One region of the Shewanella sp. 10N.261.52.F9 genome, then DNA from elsewhere that is predicted to be linked to it. Evidence: predicted binding sites of a transcription regulator. Region 1 holds the regulator's gene; each other region holds the start of a gene.

Region 1 (3,190 bases):
CACTTTCTATATGGTTGTTGGTCTGGTTCAAAGCGATAAAGGTAAGATTTTTATCGACGATGACGATCTTACTTTAGACCCAATGCACTTACGTGCTCGTAAAGGTATTGGCTACTTACCGCAAGAAGCGAGTATTTTCAGAAAACTGTCTGTACGTGACAACATTATGGCGGTGCTACAAACCCGCAGTGACATCAATAATGAACAACGTGAAGAACAACTCGAACATCTGTTAGAAGAGTTCCATATTACTCACATTCGCGATAGCCAAGGTATGGCACTATCAGGCGGTGAACGACGCCGTGTTGAAATTGCCAGAGCATTAGCAGCCAACCCCAAATTCATCCTATTAGATGAACCTTTTGCCGGTGTTGACCCTATTTCTGTAATTGATATTAAAAAGATTATTGAACAGCTCAAAAACCGCGGTTTAGGCGTACTAATTACCGACCACAATGTGCGTGAAACACTCGATGTTTGTGAGCATGCGTATATCGTGAGTCACGGAAATCTTATTGCCGAAGGTACACCTGCTGAAATCTTAGACAACCAGCAAGTTCGAGCAGTGTACTTAGGTGAACAATTCAGGCTATAGTTAATTCACCATTTGGAAGTTAAAAACTTAATACGGAATACAATTCCAAATAAAATCAATGTATTGAGTTTTTAAGCTTTCTTCGCCAATCAGCGAGCTTTAACGTTTAACTACAGTGTAGGGAATAGCGGTACGATGAAAGCGTCACTCCAGCTCAAAATGGGTCAACAGCTCACCATGACTCCTCAATTGCAACAGGCTATTCGCCTATTGCAACTATCTTCTTTAGAGCTGCAACAAGAGATCCAACAAGCATTAGAATCTAACCCACTACTCGAGTTAGACGAAGAGCAATCAGATGGCGACATGGATAATAGTGACGACCCATCTTCAAACGATTCTAATAGCCTAGAGCGCGACAGCGCTACGGTTGAAACCTCTGATGCATTAACCCAAGATTCCATGCCAGATGACCTGCCAATGGATACAACATGGGACGAAGTCTACACCGTATCGTCTAACTCCAGCTCAGGCGTTAGTCGCGAAGATGATATGCCCTTTCAAGGTGAAACCAGCGAAGGCTTGTACGAACACCTTGAATGGCAAAAAAACCTCACACCGTTTTCTGATAACGATCTTGCAATCGCCACTGCTATTATCGACGCTATTGATGAGCGCGGCTACTTAACCCAAAGCTGTGAAGATATCTTAGAGGCGATGGGCGACCCTGAAACTGAACTAGATGAAGTTGAAGCCGTATTAAAACGAGTACAACACTTTGATCCTATTGGAGTTGCAGCGCGTAATCTGAGTGAGTGTTTGCTGATCCAATTAGCGCAATATGCGGCAGATACCCCGCATATCGACAACGCAAAATTACTTATCAAAGACTATTTAGACTTAATTGCTGGTAGAGATTTCAGGCAATTAATGCGCAAAACAAAGCTTAAAGAAGATGATCTTCGCGAAGCAATTACACTGATCCAAACCCTAAACCCAAGGCCTGGGCTGGCGATTGCGCGCAGTAAAGACGAATATGTTATTCCTGATGTCTCGGTTAGCAAGAAAAAAGGTCGCTGGGTTGTTGAGCTAAACCCTGATTACATGCCTAAAATTAACGTAAACCAACATTATGCCTCGATGGCGCGTAGTACGACTAATCAGGCAGACGGACAGTTTATTCGAGGACATCTGCAAGAAGCAAAGTGGTTTATCAAAAGCCTTGAAAGCCGTAACGACACTTTATTAAAAGTGACTAACTGTATCGTTAAGTTCCAGCAAGGATTTTTCGAATACGGCGAAGAAGCCATGAAACCCATGGTGTTAAATGATATCGCGGAAGCGGTTGAAATGCATGAATCAACCATTTCACGAGTAACCACACAGAAATATATGCATACCCCACGAGGTATCTTTGAACTGAAATATTTCTTCTCTAGCCACGTCGGTACTGACGATGGCGGAGAATGTTCATCGACAGCAATTAGAGCGTTTATTAAGAAGTTAGTCGCAGCTGAAAACCAAAAGAAACCATTAAGCGACAGCAAAATGGCTCAACTTTTGGCAGAACAAGGGATTAAAGTTGCTAGACGTACGATCGCAAAATATCGAGAAGCGATGCTGATCCCCCCCTCAAACCAACGTAAGAGTTTATAACTCAAATTAGGCACTTGGAGGATCGATATATGCAAATCAACCTGACAGGACATCACATCGAAATTACTGAATCTTTGCGCGGCTACGTGCAAGAAAAATTCACAAAGCTTGAACGACATTTCGATCAGATCAATAATGTGCACGTTATTTTGAATGTACAAAAAATGCAGCAGATTGCCGAAGCAAAAATCCACCTGAAAAAAGGGGAAGTATTTGCCACTTCGGAGCATGCAGATATGTATGCTGCAATAGACTCCCTGATAGATAAGCTAGATCGTCAGGTTCTTAAACACAAAGAGAAGCTAACTAAACACTAACGATGGAACTAAGTACCATCCTGCAGCCGGAGTGCACTACCTGCGCCACTCCGGGCAGTAAGAAAAAGGTACTGGAGTTAATCAGTGATATTGCCGCTGTCCAGTACCCTACCCTGTCTTCACAAGAGATCTTTGAAAGTCTATTGGCGAGAGAGAAAATGGGTAGCACGGGTATAGGTAACGGTATAGCGATCCCTCACGGAAGGCTGGCTAATATCGAGCGACCTGTGGCGGTCTTAGTCAAATGCGAAGATCCAATTGCATTTGACTCAATCGATAAAAAGCCCGTTGATATTCTATTTGCCCTATTGGTGCCATCTGAGCAGTGTGAACAGCATTTAGCAACTTTGTCTTCAATGGCAGAAAAGCTTAATGACAAAGCAGTGTTAAAACAGTTGAGAAAAACCAGTAACGAATCAGAACTATATCAAGTCATTACCCAATAATATCTTACTGGGGTCTTTAAATTCGTCGCATAGCGTAAGCTTGCAGCAGTAATTTAAAGGCCTAAGTAATTATTACAGTTATATTATTCTTCTTCATCATCTGCTTAATTTCTTGCTTTAAAGCTTAAAAAAGTTAATCTATATCCATAGATACAAGATTATTACCATATTCAAACATTTAGTTAATTTTCAATCAGGTACCCATACGATGAAGCTTGTTTTAGTCTCTGGTCGTT
Region 2 (3,190 bases), on a different contig from region 1:
AATCGGTGGTGAGCAATCATGGCGGTATGATGCGTTTTAGTTGTCATTCAGGCGCTGGCTGTACTGCATCACTAAAGTTTCCACTGATTTTAAAAAATAAGAGCGAAGAAATGCTCGGAGATGTAAAGCATGTCTGAAGGTAAGTTACTGCTTGTTGAAGATGATGCATCACTGCGTGAAGCTCTGCTAGATACATTACTTTTAGCTCATTATGAGTGTGTAGATGTAGGCTCTGCCGAAGAGGCTATTTTGGCGTTAAAAAGCCAAAGCTTTGACATGGTGATAAGCGATGTGCAGATGGAAGGTGTTGGCGGCATAGGGCTGCTTAATTATTTGCAACAACACCAACCTAAGCTCCCCGTTTTATTGATGACCGCGTATGCGACTATCGACAATGCGGTTAACGCGATGAAACTTGGCGCGGTTGATTATTTGTCAAAACCTTTCTCACCAGAAGTATTGCTTAATCAGGTGTCGCGTTATATGCCGGTCAAGGCTGCTGAAGGCAATCCCATCGTTGCTGATGAAAAAAGTTTAGCTTTACTTGCGTTAGCTCAGCGAGTTGCGGCATCAGATGCCTCGGTGATGATTATGGGCCCAAGCGGCAGCGGTAAAGAAGTTCTAGCGCGTTATATTCATCAAAATAGTCGGCGCGCGTCAGAACCTTTTGTGGCGATAAACTGCGCTGCAATTCCAGAAAATATGTTAGAAGCTACGCTGTTTGGCTATGAAAAAGGTGCATTTACCGGGGCTTACCAGGCTTGTCCTGGCAAGTTTGAACAAGCGCAAGGTGGCACTTTATTGCTTGATGAAATTTCAGAAATGGAAGTGGGTTTGCAAGCTAAGCTACTGCGAGTGCTGCAAGAGCGTGAAGTTGAGCGTTTAGGTGGTCGTAAAACGATAAAACTGAATGTTCGGGTATTGGCGACCTCAAACCGCGATTTAAAGGCGATGGCTGCATCTGGCGAGTTTCGTGAAGATCTCTATTATCGGATTAATGTGTTTCCATTAACTTGGCCTGCATTGAATCAACGTCCTGCCGATATTTTGCCGTTAGCACGACATTTACTGCAGCGGCATGCGCTGATCGCTAATCGTAATGAACTGCCTGAATTTAGTGAGTGCGCTTCAAGACGCTTATTAACTCACCGCTGGCCGGGGAATGTGCGAGAGCTAGATAACGTGGTTCAACGAGCGTTGATTTTATCTATTAGCAATGAGATCACCGCGGCAGACATTATTATCGACTCTTTAGAGTTAGATTTCAGTGCTGAAGCAGCCCCCGTAACCGACGCTAAACCCCAAGAGCTTGAAGGTTTAGGAGATGAGCTTAAAGCTCAAGAGCATGTGATTATTTTAGAAACCTTATCTCAATGTAATGGCAGTCGTAAATTAGTTGCCGAAAAACTAGGGATAAGCGCTAGAACTTTACGTTATAAAATGGCAAAAATGCGCGATTTAGGCATTCAAATACCGGCTTAAGGCTAAGAAGGGCGACCTTTGGGCTGTTAGAGCGTTCGCAGGCTCAATCCGAGGACGCTGCGCTGACGGTACAAGTTAAGATGATTCAAGCTGAGTCGGTTAAAGTTAAGATCTTTCGTGAATAAGCCAGAAGCTGAGTCTTCTGGTTTTTTATTGCCGTCGCTTTCAATCTTATTTTTCCGTAAGCGCAGCGTTCTGTAGTGGCCCTCTATTAAAGTAAATAGCAACGTGCTGTGAGGCCGCAGGTCGTTCGCCTTCGCTTTTCCTAGCACCTTCTTGGCTCTTCCCTTCTTTTTACAAACTGGCAAGCTATTTGCTTTATCCCTGTATATCAACATTTTCGTCAAGAAAACGACAAGGGAGCTAAGTATGCAAATTGGTGCTAATTCATTACTGCAAGAGATGCAGTCACTTAACGGTCAAATTGGTACTTCAAGCATTCAAACAGGGATCTCGCGCCAAGTACAAAATACATCGGGTGCTGATTTCGGACAACTTCTCTCCCAAGCTGTTGGAAATGTAAGCGAACTTCAATCAAATGCTGCTAATCTCGCCACTCGACTTGAGATGGGAGATACCACGGTGACATTATCTGATACCGTGATCGCCAGAGAAAAATCAAGCGTGGCATTTGAAGCAACTGTTCAAGTGCGAAACAAGCTCGTAGAAGCTTATAAAGAAATTATGAGCATGCCTGTTTAGGCCTTTGATAACTAAAAGCAGGGTGCAATAGTGAGTACAGAAATGGTCGTAGGAACAGGTTCCGGTTTAGCTACCGATCCGCAAGCAACAGGTGTGCAAGAAGAGCATAAGCCTGGCATCATGGGGTCAATTGGCGGTGTTGATATGCTGCGCCAAGTGACGATGATTTTGGCTCTTGCTATCTGTTTAGCTCTCGCTGTTTTTGTGATGATCTGGGCACAGGAGCCTGAATACCGTCCGCTGGGAGAAATGACCACAGCTGAAATGGTACAAGTACTCGATGTTTTAGATAAAAATCAGGTTAAATATCAGATCCAAGGTGATGTGGTTAAAATTCCTGAAGATAAGTACCAAGAAGTTAAGATGTTGATGAGCCGAGAAGGGCTCGATAATGTTGAAGCTAATAATGACTTTCTGAATAAAGACAGTGGTTTTGGTGTTAGTCAGCGCATGGAACAAGCGCGCTTAAAGCATAGCCAAGAGCAAAACCTTGCTCGTGCAATTGAAGAATTAAGAAGTGTTACTCGCGCTAAAGTTATTTTAGCTCTGCCAAAAGAAAACGTTTTTGCACGAAACCGTTCTAAGCCAAGTGCCACTGTTGTGGTGAGCACTCGTCGTGTGGGGTTAAGCCAAGAAGAAGTGGACTCGATTGTCGATATCGTTGCGTCTGCAGTGCATAACCTCGAGCCTAATAAAGTTACAGTAACAGATTCAAATGGTCGTCTGCTTAACTCTGGTAGCCAAGACGGTGTATCAGCAATTGCTCGTCGCGAGCTAGAAATCGTGCAGCAAAAAGAATCTGAATACCGTAATAAGATTGAATCGATTTTAATGCCAATTTTAGGCCCTGAGAACTTTACAGCTCAAGTCGATGTTAGTATGGATTTTACCGCGGTAGAGCAAACTGCAAAACGTTATAATCCTGATTTACCAGCGCTGAGAAGTGAGATGGTGGTTGAGAACAACTCTAACGGCGGCACGACAGGTGGCATTCCAGGCGCACTAT
Region 3 (3,190 bases), on a different contig from region 1:
CAAACAACATTGCTAACGTTAACACCACAGGCTTTAAAGAATCACGTGCTGAATTTGCAGATGTGTATGCCAATTCTATTTTTTCAAATAGTAAAACAGCAGTTGGCGGGGGAGTTACAACGAGTCAAGTGGCTCAGCAATTCCACCAGGGCAGCATGGCATTTACTAATAACTCGCTTGATATGGCAATTAACGGTGGTGGTTTCTTTGTAACCTCATCAGAAGTTGGTTCACAAGATCACTCATTTACTCGTGCGGGCGCATTTAAGTTTGATTCTAATAACTATATTGTTGACTCTGCGGGTAACTATTTACAGACTTTTCCGGTTGATAAAGAGGGAAATTCTACGTCGGTGAGTTTGACCACAACTAAACCGGTGCAGATCCCTGACACCGCTGGTAGTCCGGTTAAGACTGACAATGTTGGCATACAGATGAACCTAAATGCGGGCGAAGGTACCCTTGACCCTGCTGCATTTGATCCGGATGACCCAGAAACGTTTAACAACTCAACTTCAGTGACTATCTATGACTCACTGGGTGAGCCTCATATTTTGACTTCGTATTTTGTGCGCCCGCCTAATGCGGCCCATAACAATGAAAGTAACTGGGTTGCGTTTTACGCCGTTGACGGAAAGCCTGTTAATGTTGATCCGGCGTCAGGTGAGTACGCGACGGACACCACTGGTGATGGTGTTGCAGACTCAACTGCTAAAGCTGAGAGTGCTGGTGGTTGGAAAGGCGCGGCGGTATCATTTAACTCTACTGGTGGTTATGAAGGCAGCGACCCTGCTGTGATCACAACAGAAGCTTTAGGTGTTGGCGGTGCTAACGTACTAGGCCCAGGTGCAGATGGCTCACAAAAGCTGACGCTTAACTTTAATAACCCAACACAGTTTGCTTCACCATTTGAAGTTACTGAGTTGACACAAGACGGTACAACCGTTGGTCGTTTAACTAACGTTGAAGTTGGCGCAGACGGGCTAATTAACGCAAGCTACAGTAATGGTTCAACGGTACCATTAGCACGCGTTGCCTTGGTTAGTTTTGCTAATGAGCAAGGATTAACTCAAGCAGGCAATACCTCTTGGAAAGCGAGTTTAGATTCGGGACCTGCTTTAGCTGGCGAGGCGAACAGTGGCACATTTGGTGGTATTCGTTCATCCGCACTTGAACAATCGAACGTAGACTTAACGACTGAGCTGGTTGATTTGATTTCTGCTCAGCGTAATTTCCAAGCTAACTCTCGAACGCTTGAAGTGAATAACACGCTACAGCAGTCAATTCTACAGATCCGCTAAGCAAAGCATTAGCTAGTGTGAACACGTTGCCGCAATGGCAACGTGTTTCCTATCCAATCATTGATACTCGTTTTTCTGATTAAGCTTTTACCTTTAAATTACTGCATAAATTTCTCATCACGCATTTAATATCAATCACTTCAATATCGTTCTCACTTTAACCTCCTGATAAATAGCAGTAGTTGGCACAGAGTTTGCTTTGCTATTGTTTAGACGGAAGTTTGACGGAGTGTTAAGTGGACAAATTGCTCTATGTCGCAATGAGCGGCGCAAAACAGAATATGAATTCGTTGGCTGTAAGTGCCAACAATTTGGCAAATGCGAATACTGATGGTTTTAAAGCTGACTTGGCTCAAGCACGCTCTATGCAAGCTTTTGGTGAGGGCTTACCTACACGTGTATTTTCAATGACTGAAACTCCGTCTGCAAACTTTTCTAGTGGCCCAATAAAAACGACTGGTCGCGATTTAGATATCGCCGTTAAAGGCGATGGCTGGATTGCAGTTCAAGCAGAGAATGGTGGTGAAGCTTACACCCGTTCAGGCAGCTTACGTTTCGATAACTCAGGCGTTTTACGTAACGACAGAGGCACAGCTGTGATGGGCGACAATGGCCCAATCGTTCTACCTTTACCCATTGAAAAGGTAGAGATCTCCCAAGACGGTATTGTCTCTGTGCGTCCGTCTGGTGCTACCGCTGAAGTGATTGAAGAAGTGGCCCGGATCAAGCTTGTTAACCCGGGTAACCAAAACTTAATGCGCGGAGAAGACGGATTATTCCGTTTGATGTCAGGTGAAAATGCCCCTCCTGATCCTAGCGTAGGTTTGTTAAGCGGCGCTGTTGAAGGCAGCAATGTTAATGCCGTACATGAAATGGTATCTATGATTGACCTTCAGCGTCAGTTTGAGATGCAAGTAAAAATGATGAAAACAGCAGAAGAGAACGATCGCGCGTCTTCTGCCTTAATGCGCATAAGCTAGGAGAGATACTATGCATCCCGCTTTATGGATAAGTAAGACTGGTTTAGACGCTCAGCAAACCGATATTTCTGTTATTTCTAACAACGTGGCAAACGCCAGTACTGTTGGTTTTAAAAAGAGTCGTGCGGTATTTGAAGACTTACTTTATCAAAACGTTAATCAAGCTGGTGGTATCAGTGCTTCGAATACTAAACTGCCTAACGGTTTAAGTATTGGTGCGGGTACCAAAGTGGTTGCTACCCAAGAGATGTTTACTCAAGGCAACATGCTCACTACTGATAACTCGTTAGATTTGATGGTTGAAGGCCCAGGTTTTTTTGAAGTGCAATTACCAGATGGCACCGCAGCTTATACCCGCAACGGCCAGTTTAGTTTAGATGACACCGGCCAAATCGTGACCCCAGGTTCAGGCTATGTGATTCAACCTGCTATCACCATTCCTGAAGATGCCACAAGTATCACCGTTTCAGCTGAAGGTGAAGTGTCGGTTAAAACACCGGGCAACGCAGAAAACCAAGTCGTGGGTCAGCTAGCTATTTCTGATTTTATTAATCCGTCAGGACTCGACCCTATGGGGCAGAACTTATACTTAGAAACTGGCGCAAGTGGCACACCTATTCAAGGCACTGCATCACTTGATGGTATGGGCGCGATTCGACAAGGCGCATTAGAAACCTCAAACGTGAACGTGACAGAAGAGTTAGTAAACTTGATTGAAAGTCAGCGTATTTACGAGATGAACTCTAAAGTGATTTCAGCTGTTGACCAAATGTTGTCTTACGTTAACCAAAACCTTTAAGCATTTATAAGAGGCGTTGAATATGAAGCATTTGTGGCTTTTAGCCCTTGTTGCAGTAATTTCAGGATGTAATTCAACTAACGGTAAACCGATAGCGGACGATCCTTATT
Region 4 (3,190 bases), on a different contig from region 1:
ATACCGGGATCACTACGGATGTGGCTCGGCGCTTTAGCGAACATCAAAGTGGTAGTGCTAAATCAGCCAAGTTTTTACGCGGCAAAGGGCCATTAACCTTGGTTTATTCTGAAACCGTAGGCAGCCATTCTGATGCACTAAAACGAGAAATCGCACTTAAGAAATGGCCCAGGGCGCAGAAGCTAGCCCTTATTGCTGCAGTCGAGTGAGCGATAGTTGTTGTATTGGCTTGAATAAGAATGGCGTAACTAGTTTGTTTAACCAAGCGAGCTTACGCCATTTGTTTAAGTGCTGTGATGAAGCTATTCAGCGTATAAACTGGTAAAAAACCGGTCTTTCCTCGGAAGATAGTAGTCATCATAATCTACCGAGAATGCAATGCTGGTTGCTTTGCCTTTTAGTTCGTCTCTAGGCACAAAACCATAAACCCGAGAATCGGCGCTATTACGGCGGTTATCACCCATCACCAGGTAGTGATTATCTGGCACAGTGACAGTATTAAACTGGCTCAGTTTATCGCTAGCCGCTTTTTCAATGCGAATATCGTGGATTAAGCCAAATAGGTTTTCTTTGGCGAGCAACTGCTGAGTGTCGTTCGATATCACGGCATAGTCTAAGGCTTGATCATTAATAAACAGTATTTCATTACGTAAGCTCACCGTATCACCAGGTAGGCCGATAACACGTTTAATTAAGCGTTTGTTGGCCGCAACCGATTCAAATACCACTATTTCGCCGTGATTAGGTTGACCAGTTGCTAGGATGGAAACATCAGTAAACGGCACTCTAAGATCATAAGCCATTTTATTTACGACGATGCGGTCGCCTTCTTTGATAGTCGGTTGCATAGAGCCTGTTGGTACCGAGTACCAATCAGCAACAGCGCTTCTGAAAACCGACATCAATAGAATGAATAGCACTAGCTGACGATTAGTTTTCCAAAGCTGTTTGAGTTTATTCATAAAGGCCTCGACTTAATGGGGTGGGCAGGGCACTACAGCAGGTAAATAGATAAAATGTTAGTTCGATCTGTCTTGCTGCTGTAGTGCTTGCGCCGGGAAGATGTTTGCTGTTATGTCAGTGTTTAATGCATGCTGACAGAGCCGTTGATGTTATCAACACTAAGGTCGCCAGAGCCAGACTCGATAATGCTTAGGCCAAGGGTGTTTTCAACGTCGATATCACCGGAACCATCATCAATTACAACTGTGCCATTTACATTCGCAACGCTTAAGTCACCAGAGCCGTCGTCAATATGGGTGTCGCCACCAATTCCCTGCAGACTAATTGAGCCAGAGCCATCTTCAAGGGTTAGCTTGCCTGTGGTGTTGCTAATATCAACTGAGCCTGAACCATCTTGGATATCGAGATTGTTACCGCCTTTAATCCACACATCACCTGAGCCATCATCGACTTTGATGTTAGCGGCAACGCCTTTGATTTCGATATCACCTGAGCCATCATCAATGTCTAACATCATGCTGCTAGGAACTTGAATGGTAAGGTCAATATAGGGGGAGCGCTTAAAGTTAATACTGCTGTCAAAATCAGCCACTAAGGTTGCGGTTGAACCATTCTGCTTGAGGCTGAGATTAGTGTCGATATCGCCATAGGTATAGATATCAGCAGTTACTTTAATTTGAGTTAAGCCATCAACACCTTGAATATTGAGATCTCCAGCACCAGTTTCGGCGACTAAAGTTTCAATTTGGTTAGCATCGACCTGTAATTGCTTTTTTTGATGATTTAGGGGGCCTGAACTGGTGCCGTTAACATTAATAATGCAGCCAGAAAGTGACATAGCGATAACGCCGGCAAGCAAGGTAGATGTTAGTTTCATCGGGTAACGTCCTTTTATTATTTTTGGTTGGCAGCATGGCAAGCTGCTTAGTTTTGATATTGATGAATAAGCAGAAAGCGTGCCAATAGGTTATCTGATTGTTTTAACTATGTTATCTTTGTTTTTTGTTAGGCAGTGATTGTCGATAGTGGTGAATTAGCTTATTAATTTACGCTGAACGTTTATTTATTAGTGAAATTACTCAATGACTTATATGTGGCTTAATCGTGGGTGCTAAACCGTAAACATATAAGGTAGAAATCTTAGGGACGACCAAATATGGATTATTTATCGGTTAACCAGCAAAGCTGGGATAAGCGGGTGCAAACCCATGTGACTTCTGAGTTTTATGACGTTGCAGGCTTCTTACAAGGTAAAAGCTCGCTGCAAGAGATCGAGATGGCGCAACTTAATGTCGTTGGCAAAAGCTTATTGCATCTGCAGTGTCATTTTGGTCTCGATAGCTTGTCTTGGGCAAGAATGGGAGCAGAGGTCACTGGTGTTGATTTGTCTCCCGCAGCTATCACTCAAGCCAAGTCGTTGGCTGAGCAAGCGGAGCTAACGGCTGACTTTATCTGTAGTGATGTTTATAGCGTGCCCGAGACGGTCAAAGGCGAATTTGATGTGGTTTTCACTTCATACGGCGCCATCGTTTGGTTACCGGACCTTGATAAGTGGGCACAGGTTATCGCCAGCAAGTTAGTGGCTGGTGGTCAGTTTTATATGGTGGAGTTCCACCCTGCTCAAGCCGTATTCGAGGGCTATAACTATTTTCATCAGGATGCGCCAGATGTTGAAGATGAAGCGACCTATACCGAAAATGCCAACGACGACACCCATACTTTTATAAGTTGGCCGCACTCGTTAGCAGACGTGATTAATGCATTGATTAAGGCTGGGCTCGAGATCAATCGTCTCGATGAATACTCTTTTAGCCCATACAAGTGTTTTGCGGACTTAACTGAAGAAACGGTAACAGTCGAGTTAGCTGGTGGACGGCAATCATGTAAGCGCTACTTCGTTGAGCATAAAGGCCAGCGACTACCGTTAACCTACTCAATATCGGCGACGAAGAAAGCTATATAAAGCTTAGAAATAAAAACAGCGCTTAAAGCGCTGTTTTTTTTATGAGTAGCTGAGGGTTATTGATTGCCCCTTAATACAGGGTACTTCAAATATTGATTGTCGTAGTAAGGGCAGCGCTCATAAAACCAACGCAGACGGGCTTTAGGGTCAGCAGCAAATGCTTCGTCACTCAGCGCTTTATCAAACTCGGCCTGTAAGCTTGGATCATTGGCTAACATTTGCTGGGCCAAAGGCTCTACCGCATAATTTTCAATGTACTCGGTG

What was found. Region 1 encodes sigma-54, which starts transcription at its own class of promoters, with help from an activator protein. Its sites were predicted from a motif close to GTTGGCACGNNNNTNGNNT; they were not measured.
Region 2: fliE (flagellar hook-basal body complex protein FliE) is a predicted target of sigma-54. The motif match lies at 1,783-1,801, and genes of this name have one in related genera.
Region 3: flgF (flagellar basal-body rod protein FlgF) is a predicted target of sigma-54. The motif match lies at 1,483-1,501, and genes of this name have one in related genera.
Region 4: AB4298_RS07275 (DUF4097 family beta strand repeat-containing protein) is a predicted target of sigma-54. The motif match lies at 1,909-1,927, and genes of this name have one in related genera.

The regions. Positions count from the first base shown of each region.
Region 1 covers NZ_JBFRNX010000021.1:66,825-70,014, forward strand. The annotation lists gene lptB (LPS export ABC transporter ATP-binding protein) at 1-595, shown strand, start outside; gene AB4298_RS13555 (RNA polymerase factor sigma-54) at 731-2,191, shown strand; gene hpf (ribosome hibernation promoting factor) at 2,221-2,508, shown strand; gene ptsN (PTS IIA-like nitrogen regulatory protein PtsN) at 2,511-2,954, shown strand; gene rapZ (RNase adapter RapZ) at 3,163-3,190, shown strand, end outside.
Region 2 covers NZ_JBFRNX010000028.1:46,831-50,020, reverse strand. The annotation lists gene AB4298_RS17845 (sensor histidine kinase) at 1-137, shown strand, start outside; gene AB4298_RS17840 (sigma-54-dependent transcriptional regulator) at 130-1,482, shown strand; gene fliE (flagellar hook-basal body complex protein FliE) at 1,852-2,184, shown strand; gene fliF (flagellar basal-body MS-ring/collar protein FliF) at 2,227-3,190, shown strand, end outside.
Region 3 covers NZ_JBFRNX010000028.1:63,927-67,116, reverse strand. The annotation lists gene flgE (flagellar hook protein FlgE) at 1-1,301, shown strand, start outside; gene flgF (flagellar basal-body rod protein FlgF) at 1,538-2,281, shown strand; gene flgG (flagellar basal-body rod protein FlgG) at 2,292-3,080, shown strand; gene flgH (flagellar basal body L-ring protein FlgH) at 3,103-3,190, shown strand, end outside.
Region 4 covers NZ_JBFRNX010000009.1:83,283-86,472, forward strand. The annotation lists gene AB4298_RS07265 (GIY-YIG nuclease family protein) at 1-209, shown strand, start outside; gene lepB (signal peptidase I) at 303-962, opposite strand; gene AB4298_RS07275 (DUF4097 family beta strand repeat-containing protein) at 1,085-1,840, opposite strand; gene AB4298_RS07280 (class I SAM-dependent methyltransferase) at 2,120-2,926, shown strand; gene AB4298_RS07285 (M14 family metallopeptidase) at 2,983-3,190, opposite strand, start outside.